Regions from separate parts of the Streptomyces sp. JNUCC 63 genome, predicted to be linked through region 2. Evidence: riboswitches for the same ligand, from Rfam matches in the RefSeq annotation. Region 2 holds a riboswitch; each other region holds the start of a gene.
The links. A riboswitch is a leader RNA that binds a small molecule or an ion and turns the genes downstream of it on or off. The one in region 2 is predicted to bind cyclic di-AMP.
Positions count from the first base shown of each region.

Region 1: another riboswitch for cyclic di-AMP. It lies ahead of ACX25U_RS04665 (M23 family metallopeptidase); the one in region 2 lies ahead of ACX25U_RS21745 (transglycosylase family protein).
Region 3: another riboswitch for cyclic di-AMP. It lies ahead of ACX25U_RS16810 (M23 family metallopeptidase); the one in region 2 lies ahead of ACX25U_RS21745 (transglycosylase family protein).
Region 4: another riboswitch for cyclic di-AMP. It lies ahead of ACX25U_RS09210 (M23 family metallopeptidase); the one in region 2 lies ahead of ACX25U_RS21745 (transglycosylase family protein).

Region 1 is NZ_CM135963.1:1,008,556-1,010,746, reverse strand. Features, by position in the region: gene ACX25U_RS04670 (alpha-galactosidase) at 1-878, shown strand, start outside; cyclic di-AMP (ydaO/yuaA leader) riboswitch at 1,147-1,338, shown strand; gene ACX25U_RS04665 (M23 family metallopeptidase) at 1,343-2,191, shown strand, end outside.
Region 2 is NZ_CM135963.1:4,713,294-4,715,484, forward strand. Features, by position in the region: gene ACX25U_RS21740 (transglycosylase family protein) at 1-978, shown strand, start outside; cyclic di-AMP (ydaO/yuaA leader) riboswitch at 1,162-1,328, shown strand; gene ACX25U_RS21745 (transglycosylase family protein) at 1,333-2,049, shown strand.
Region 3 is NZ_CM135963.1:3,686,148-3,688,338, reverse strand. Features, by position in the region: gene ACX25U_RS16820 (dihydrofolate reductase family protein) at 1-371, shown strand, start outside; tRNA gene ACX25U_RS16815 (tRNA-Met) at 426-499, shown strand; cyclic di-AMP (ydaO/yuaA leader) riboswitch at 761-916, shown strand; gene ACX25U_RS16810 (M23 family metallopeptidase) at 926-1,969, shown strand; gene ACX25U_RS16805 (aldo/keto reductase) at 2,066-2,191, shown strand, end outside.
Region 4 is NZ_CM135963.1:2,031,104-2,033,294, forward strand. Features, by position in the region: gene ACX25U_RS09205 (HPr family phosphocarrier protein) at 1-246, shown strand, start outside; gene ACX25U_RS09210 (M23 family metallopeptidase) at 368-1,129, opposite strand; cyclic di-AMP (ydaO/yuaA leader) riboswitch at 1,140-1,336, opposite strand; gene ACX25U_RS09215 (M16 family metallopeptidase) at 1,527-2,191, opposite strand, start outside.

The DNA.
Region 1 (2,191 bases), 3.7 Mb from region 2:
AGCATCAACCGGGTCGGAAGCGGACGGAGTTCCGTAACCAGCTGGTGCTCAACCTCGCGCGCGAGGACGTCCAGGAGTACCTGTGGGAGCAGCTCCACGGCCTGCTCTCCGGCGCTCCGATCGACTATGTGAAGTGGGACTTCAACCGCTGCTTCACCGACGCCGGCTGGCCCGGGGAGCCGTATCCGCAGCGCCTGTGGACCGACCATGTGCGTGCGCTGTACGCCCTGCTGGACCGGCTGCGGGCCACGCACCCGGGGGTGGCCTTCGAGTCCTGCTCGGGCGGCGGCGGCCGGATCGACCTCGGCATCCTGTCCCGTGCGGACCAGGTGTGGACCTCCGACAACACCGACCCGCTCGACCGGCTGGCCATCCAGCACGGCTTCAGCCACATCCATCCCGCGCGGGTCATGGCCGCCTGGGTCACCGACAGCCCGAACACCATGCTCAACGGGCGCGTCAGCAGCCTGCGCTTCCGCTTCGTGAGCGCCATGGCCGGGGTGCTCGGGGTGGGCGGCGACCTCACCCGGTGGACGGAGGAGGAACTGGCCGAGGCCCGGGACTGGATCGCCCTCTACAAGGAGATCCGGCCCGTGGTCCAGCGCGGCGACCTGTACCGGCTGCGGCCGCCGCGGGGCGGGTTGAGCGCGGTGCAGTACGTCCGCGGGGACGAGACCGTCGTCCTCGCCTGGCTCCAGGCGCAGCACCACGGCGAGCCGCCGCCCGCGCTGCGGCTGCGCGGCCTCGATCCGGCGGCGTCGTACGCATGCGACGAAACCGGGGAAGTGCACCGGGGCGCCGTGCTTCTGCACCACGGGATGCGCACCGGGCTGCGGGGCGACTTCGATGCGACGGTTATTCGCCTCTGCCGCATCTGATCCTTGTGCCTGAATTGCGGCGTTGATTCGAACTCGCCCAGGAATAAGGGTCGCTGGAATCGCTCGCGTGACAAGCCTCATAACGGTGACGGTGCGTTGCTTGTCGTGTTCACGTAATTCTGAGGCCTGTCCAGCAGATTGAAAAACGGACGGGAGATCGAGTTCACGCGGTGTGACCGGTGGTTCCCGTGATGGACCAAGCGAAACGCGTGGAAAGGGAACCGTCCGCTTGTCCCCGCGCGTCCTGGTCGCCTACGGTCCACACCGATCCGGACGGACGCCGAATCCTGCCGCCGTCCGGGACCCGCACACCCACCCGTGCACGGCAGGAGCGGGGGACCCACAGGAACCACCGCCTGTTCCGGTCTTCCGGAACAGGCTTGGGGTGAAGTCGCATCACGCGGCCGGGCAGCTCCAGCCCGAACCCGACAGCTCACCTCGCAGGCGCCGGAGAGGAATTCGCCATGCCCGCGAAGGGTAAGCACCGCCGTCCGAAGACCCAGCGTCTCACCCGCTCCCTCGCCGCCGCCGGAACCGGTGGCGCCGCCCTCGCCCTGCCGTTCGTCGGGGCGGCCGGCGCGCACGCGGCCCCCGCGCACTCCGCGACGGAAAGGGCCGTACAGACCGTGCCGGTGGCCGAGAAGAACACCACCGCCAAGGACACGGACGTACGGACCTACACCGTCCGGGCCGGCGACTGCCTTTCGGCGATCGCCGAGGAGCAGGACGTCCGCGGCGGCTGGCAGCAGCTCTACGCGGACAACCGCCGGGCCGTCGGCGACGACCCGTCGCTGATCCACCCGGGCCTGGAGCTCACCCTCGACGGCAAGGCCGCGACGACCGGCACCACCCGGGCGCCCCAGTCCGCGGCGCCCGACTCGTCCTCGCCGTCCGCGTCCCCCAAGTCGTCCCCCAAGTCGTCCTCCAAGCATTCCTCCGCGCCTTCCCCGTCCTCCGCGTCCTCGGCCCCGAAGGCGAAGACGGCCGCCCGGGCCGCCGAGGCCGTCTCCACCGGCTTCACCCTCCCGGTGGCCGGCAGTGCCGTCGGCACCGGCTACCGCGTGGCCGGCGGCATGTGGTCCAGCGGCTACCACACCGGTGTCGACTTCGCCGTCCCGACCGGCACCCCCGTCAAGGCCGTCGGGGCCGGCACGGTCGTCTCCGCGGGCTGGGGCGGCGCCTACGGCAACCAGGTCGTCATCAAGCTGAACGACGGCCATTACGCCCAGTACGCCCACCTGTCGTCGCTCTCCGTCTCGGCAGGCCAGAGCGTGGGCGCGGGACAGCGGCTCGGCCTGTCCGGCGCCACCGGC
Region 2 (2,191 bases):
TCCGCCATCGCCATCCCGCTGATGGGCGCCTCCGGAGCCAGCGCGGCGGACGGCACCACGTGGGACAAGGTGGCGGAGTGCGAGAGCGGCGGCTCCTGGAGCGCCGACGCCGGCAACGGCTTCTACGGCGGGCTGCAGTTGACCCAGGAGGACTGGGAGAAGTACGGCGGCCTCGACTACGCCCCGAGCGCCGACCAGGCCAGCCGGTCCCAGCAGATAGCCGTGGCCGAGAAGATGCTCGCCGACCAGGGCCCCGGCGCCTGGCCGACCTGCGGACTGCTCTCCGGGCTCAGCAAGAAGTCCGGCGCGGCGAACGTCGACACCGGTGTGGGAGACGGTTCGTCCGGATCCTCCAACTCGTCCGGAAAGTCCGGCCCCTCCCTGTCGAACGGTCTCGGCCTGTCCAACTCGTCGCAAGGGTCGGGCGACTCGTCCGGTTCGTCCGACTCGTCCGCCGCCGAGTCCGATGCGGCATCCACGCCGAGCGCGACTCCGGCGAAGCCGTCGCCTTCGGCCTCTTCGCCCGGCAAGGCGGACAAGTCGGCCAAGTCCGACACCGCGCCCGAAGTCGACGCGAGTGACACCTCGGCACCCACCGCCTCGCCCTCCATCGCGCCCGAATGGGGCGACTCGGACAACTCCGGCTATGTCGAGGGCGCTTCGGCGCTGGTCGACACCGGCGCGCTCGGTACCGGCCGCCACCGCGGGGGCAGCGCGGTCGAGGGCTCGGTCGACAGCCGTACCGCCGCTCCCTCCGGCCGTCACGCCTCACGCGGCGGCAACGGCGTACGCACCAACGCGAGCAGTTCCTACACCGTCCGCTCCGGCGACTCCCTCGAGTCCATCGCCGACTCCCTTGGCCTCCAGGGTGGATGGAGCGCGCTGTACGACGCGAACAAGCAGGCGATCGGTGCCGACCCGGGTCACATCGTCGCCGGTCAGACCCTGGATGTCCCTGCCGAAACGGCCCAAAAGTAGCGGGAGTTCGCGCCACACTTCGCACTGAATGTCCCTTTCGGTGAAAGTGTGGGATGAGTCTCAGAAGCCCTGATCGTCTTTGAAATTCCGCGGATCTCGTGTCTACGGTCATGACCGCTCGCCATCGCGAGCCCCGGCTGCCGCGAACGCCGAATCCTGCCAGCGGCCGCACGGGAACAGTCGTCGCGTCAAGCGCCGTAGGCAGGAGCGGGGGACCCAAGGTAAGTGCCGCGCCGGACAGTTGACGGAGCGGCTAGGGGTGGAGCCGTGCCTCGCGGAAGAGGCACGGCCGGGCAACTCAACCGGCCCGAACCCGACAGCTCACCTCGCAGGCGTCGGTGAGGGGATTCATCCATGCTGTTCTCCGGCAAGGGCAAGCACCGTCGTCCGTCCAAGGCCAGTCGCGTTGTCGCGCTCGCCGGTGTCACCGGCGCCGCCGTCGCCGCCCCGCTGATGGCGGCCGGCAACGCCTCCGCCGCCACCGCCTCCGAGTGGGACGCGGTCGCCCGGTGCGAGTCCGGCGGCAACTGGTCCATCAACACCGGCAACGGCTTCTACGGCGGCCTGCAGTTCACCAAGTCCACCTGGGCGGCGTTCGGCGGCACCGCCTACGCCCCGCGTGCCGACCTGGCCGCCAAGTCGCAGCAGATAGCCGTCGCCGAGAAGGTCCTCGCGGGCCAGGGCAAGGGTGCCTGGCCGGTCTGCGGCAAGGGCCTGTCCGGTGCCGCCTACAACGGCGGCGCCCCCTCCTCGTCGAGCGCCGGCTCCAAGAGCGGCGACTCCAGCAGCTCCGCGAAGAGCGGCACCACCAAGCGCTCGACCGAGCAGCGGGCCGCCAACCGTTCGGCGGCGCGTCCGGCCCCGGCCCCGAAGAAGACCGTCACCACCCCGACCGGCGAGAAGGTCAAGAAGGGCGACGGCGAGTACAAGGTGGTCTCCGGCGACACCCTCAGCTCCATCGCCGAGCGGAACGGCGTCCAGGGCGGCTGGCAGAAGCTGTTCGAGCTGAACAAGGACGTCGTCGACAACGCCGACCTCATCTACCCGGGCCAGCAGCTGCACCTGAAGTAACCGGCCCGCCCCCGTCCCCAGGGGCTCCCCGCCCCGGTGCGTGTCCCCCGTACGCACCGGGGCGGGGCTCTTTTTTGTTCCGGCCGGAAACAAAAAGGGTATCGTCAGCCTGTCCCACCCCGTCCACGGGACGGTCGGTCGG
Region 3 (2,191 bases), 1.0 Mb from region 2:
TGGGCGCGGTGGTGGTCGCCGCCGACGGGACCGAGCTCGCCCGCGGGTACTCGCGGGAGGCCGGCGACCCGGTCGTGCACGCGGAGGAGGCGGCGCTGGCCAAGGTCGACCCGGCGGATCCGCGGCTGGCCGGCGCCACGGTGTACAGCAGTCTGGAGCCGTGCGCCCGCCGCGCCTCCCGGCCGCGCCCGTGCGCCCGGCTGATTCTGGACGCGGGGGTACGGCGGGTGGTCACGGCCTGGCGGGAACCGGACACGTTCGTCGAGGGCGCCGACGGGACCGGGGTGCTGACGGCCGGGGGTGCCGAGGTCGTCGTGGTGCCGGAGTACGAGGGGCCGGCCAAGGAGCCGAACCGGCATCTGCTGGGCTGAGCGGAATACGTGCGCAAGCTGCCCCGCGCATGGCGTACACTGGTGTCACACCGACGCGGGGTGGAGCAGCTCGGTAGCTCGCTGGGCTCATAACCCAGAGGTCGCAGGTTCAAATCCTGTCCCCGCTACTGAAGGCTCAGGGCCGGAATCCGATCAAGGATTCCGGCCCTGAGTGTTTCCCGGGCGCGTCGCAGGCCGCGGTGGCGTGAGTTTCCTGACGCGCGGTCGACTCGGATGGATGACTCGCCCCATTTTTGCCGGTCATGGGCTGTAAGTTCTGGCCAAGAAGGTTTAATGATCAAGCCGAACGGCTTGGAATCCGGGCTCCGGGTCTATTAACGTTCGATAACGCAGAGCACGGTCGTCCCAGCCGCCACAAGAGGCGGCTCCGTGTGCACGCGCCGAATCCCGCAAGGGAGCCGGGGAACCACCAACTTGGGGTGAATCGGGCTCAATCACCGTGGAAGCACGGCTGGTTGACGCGCGTAGGAGACCTTCCCCTCCGAACCCGTCAGCTAACCCGGTAGGCGACGGAAGGAAAGGAGTGCGCCTTCGTGGCGTCCAACCGGCTGGCCCCAGAAGCCCCGTCCGTGCCGGACCGGCACGACACCGAGACCTTCGGCTACGGCGGCCGGCGTGCCGACGAGGGCCCCTGGGAGGAGTGGAACCCCACCGCGGAGTCCACCCGCCCCGCGCGCGGCCGGCACCGCGTCGCCAAGCAGCGCGGCGGCGGGCTCGCCCGCAGCTCCACGGTTCTCGGCGTCGGCGTGATCGCCGCCGTCGGCGCGGGCGGCATGGCCAGCGCCAACACCAGCAAGCCGCCGGTGTCCATCTCGCTGCCCGACCTGCCTTCCGTGGGCTCTCTGTTCGACGACGCCTCCGACGCCCCCAACACCCCCGAGGGCTCGGCGACCGCGCTCAGCGGCGTCGGTGTGACCACGGCCGACACCGAGCAGGGCACCTCCGACGCCGGTGAGGTGCTGCGCAACCGCATCATGGCGCAGGCCGAGCAGCAGCAGGCCCAGATCGAGGCCAAGACCCTCGCGGACGCCGAGGCCGCCGCCGCCAAGAAGGCCGACGAGGCCGCCGCGAAGGCGCAGAAGGAGGCCGAGGCCAAGGCCGCCGCCGAGAAGAAGAAGGCGGAGGAGGAGGCCGCGAGGAAGGCCGAGGAGGCGCGGCTGGCCGAGCTGGCCAGGCAGTACACGCTGCCGACCTCCTCGTACACGATCACCTCGTCCTTCGGGCAGGCCGGCGCCATGTGGTCCTCCGGCTACCACACCGGCCTGGACTTCGCCGCGCCCACCGGCACCCTGATCAAGGCGGTCCACAGCGGCACCATCACCGAGGCGGGCTGGGCCGGCTCCTACGGCTACCGCACGATCCTCACCCTCGACGACGGCACCGAGCTGTGGTTCTGCCACCAGTCGTCGATCAGCGTCAACGTCGGGCAGAAGGTCAGCACGGGCGACGTCATCGGCCGCGTGGGCGCCACCGGCAACGTCACCGGGCCCCACCTGCACTTCGAGGTCCACCCGGACGGCCAGGCGGGCGGGATCGACCCGATGACGTGGCTGCGCGGCAAGGGTCTCACCCCCTGACGGGCCTCAACCTCTGACGAACCCCTGATGTCTGTTTGCGCAGCCTTGTGGCCGGATGCGGAATGATCCGCTCCGGCCCGGCTGTTGATGTTGGACATGACTTCTCTACGTAAACTGGGCTCGTCCGATCTCGAGGTCTTCCCGCTCGCCCTGGGCGGCAACGTCTTCGGCTGGACCGCCGACCGGGAGCAGTCCTTCGCCGTCCTGGACGCCTACGCGGCC
Region 4 (2,191 bases), 2.7 Mb from region 2:
GGCCTTCACGCCCGTCCCGCCTCCATCTTCGTCCGGGCCGCCACGGCCGCAGGCGTCCCCGTGACGATCGCCAAGGCCGACGGCACGCCCGTCAACGCGGCCTCCATGCTGGCCGTGCTCGGCCTCGGCGCCCAGGGTGGCGAGGAGGTCGTCCTGGCCTCCGACGCCGAGGGTGCGGACGACGCGCTGGACCGGCTGGCCAAGCTGGTGTCCGAGGGGCTCGAGGAGCTTCCCGAGACGGTCTGACCGCCGGCCGACCGGCCGGACCGGCCGATTCTGCCGGTCCGGCCGGTCCGGCTGATCGGGCACTGAAGCCGTGCCGTCCTCTGCGGGCGGCACGGCTTCGCCGTTTTCCGGGCGCGGTGCGTCAGATGTTCACGCCGTGCTTGCGGAGGTAGGTCACGGGGTCGACGTCAGAGCCGTAGTCCGGGGTCGTACGGGCCTCGAAGTGCAGGTGCGCTCCGGTGGCGTTGCCGGTCGCGCCGGACAGGCCGATCTGCCGGCCGGGGACGACCGTCTGGCCCACCGAGACACCGATGGACGACAGGTGGCCGTACTGGGTGTACATGCCGTCGGCCATCCTGATCACGACCTGGTTGCCGTACGCCCCGCCCCAGCCGGCCTGGACGACGGTGCCGACGCCGACCGCGTGGACGGCGGTGCCGCCGGCGGCGTGGAAGTCGATGCCGGTGTGGGAGCCGGAGGACCACAGGGAGCCGCCGCTCCGGTAGCCGGTGGAGACGTAGGAGCCGGAGATCGGCGACACGAAGGTGTTCAGGCGCCTGCGCTCGGCCTCGCGGGCGGCGCGCTCCTTGGCCTCGCGCTCCGCCTTCGCCCGTTCCACGGCCTTCTTGCGGGCGGCCTCCTCGGCCAGCTTCCGCTCGGCGGCCTGCTTCTGGGCGGCGGCCTGGGCGTCGATCTTCTCGGCGATGCCGGCGCCGATGGTGATGACCGGGGTCAGTCCGGTGTCCTCGGGGGCGGGGGTCTCGGCGGCGAGGGCCGGGGAGGCGGCGAGGGTGCCGACGACGCCGGTGGTGGTGGTGAGGGCCGCGACGCCCGCCGCGCGGGCGGTGGTGCGGTGCATCCGGCTGGGCCGGCGGTGCTTCCCGGTGGCGCGGGTGAACGCCATGCAGACGCTGTCCTTTCCTTCCTCTCGCCTACCGGGTTAGCTGACGGGTTCGGAGCAGGAAGGTCTCCTACGGGCACCCTCGCACCGCGCGCGGGTGTCCGATTCACCCCAGGGACTTGGGCCCCTCCAGCCGCGAAGGCGGCGACAGGAGGGCGGGTCCCCGGCTCCCCTGGCTCGCGCCGTACGGGGACTCGGCGATGGCTGCCCGGTGCCGCGGATGCGGCGCACTGCCCGACGAACAGCCGGACCGACGCTAGACGGGGCCGCTTTCAAATCCCAAACGGAGTGGAGGTTTTGTAGCACAGAACACAGGGCATAGGGGCAGACTCCGCCTCAATTCGGGCATCACGGGGCCCTGGTGACGCTTCGGTCACCGGGGCCCCGCGCGCGCGTGCCGCTACTCGGCCGCCACGACGGTGACGTGGCCGATGCCGAGGGCCTCGACGGGCTCCTTGATCTGCGCGGCGTCACCGACGAGGACGGTCACCAGCCGGTCCACCGGGAAGGCGTTGACGACGGCAGCGGTGGCCTCCACCGTGCCGGTGGCGGCGAGCTGCTGGTAGAGCGCCGCCTGGTAGTCGTCGGGCAGGTGCTGCTCGACCTGGTCGGCGAGCGTGCTCGCCACGGCGGCCGCCGTCTCGTACTTCAGCGGCGCCACGCCGACGAGGTTCTGCACGGCGACGTCCCGCTCGGTGTCGGTCAGGCCCTCGGCGGCGAGCTTGCGCAGCACCGTGAACAGGTCCTGCAGGGCCGGGCCGGTGTTCGGCGTGTCGACCGAGCCGCTGATGGCGAGCATCGCGGCGCCCGAGCCGTCGGGGGCGGAACGCAGCACCTGGCCGAACGCCCGCACACCGTAGGTGTAGCCCTTCTCCTCGCGCAGGACGCGGTCCAGGCGGGAGGTGAGGGTGCCGCCGAGGCAGTAGGTGCCGAGCACCTGGGCGGGCCACACGCGGTCGTGCCGGTCGGGGCCGACACGGCCGATGAGCAGCTGCGTCTGGACGGCGCCGGGCCGGTCGACGATGACCACGCGCCCGGTGTCGTCGGCGGTCACCGGCGGCACGG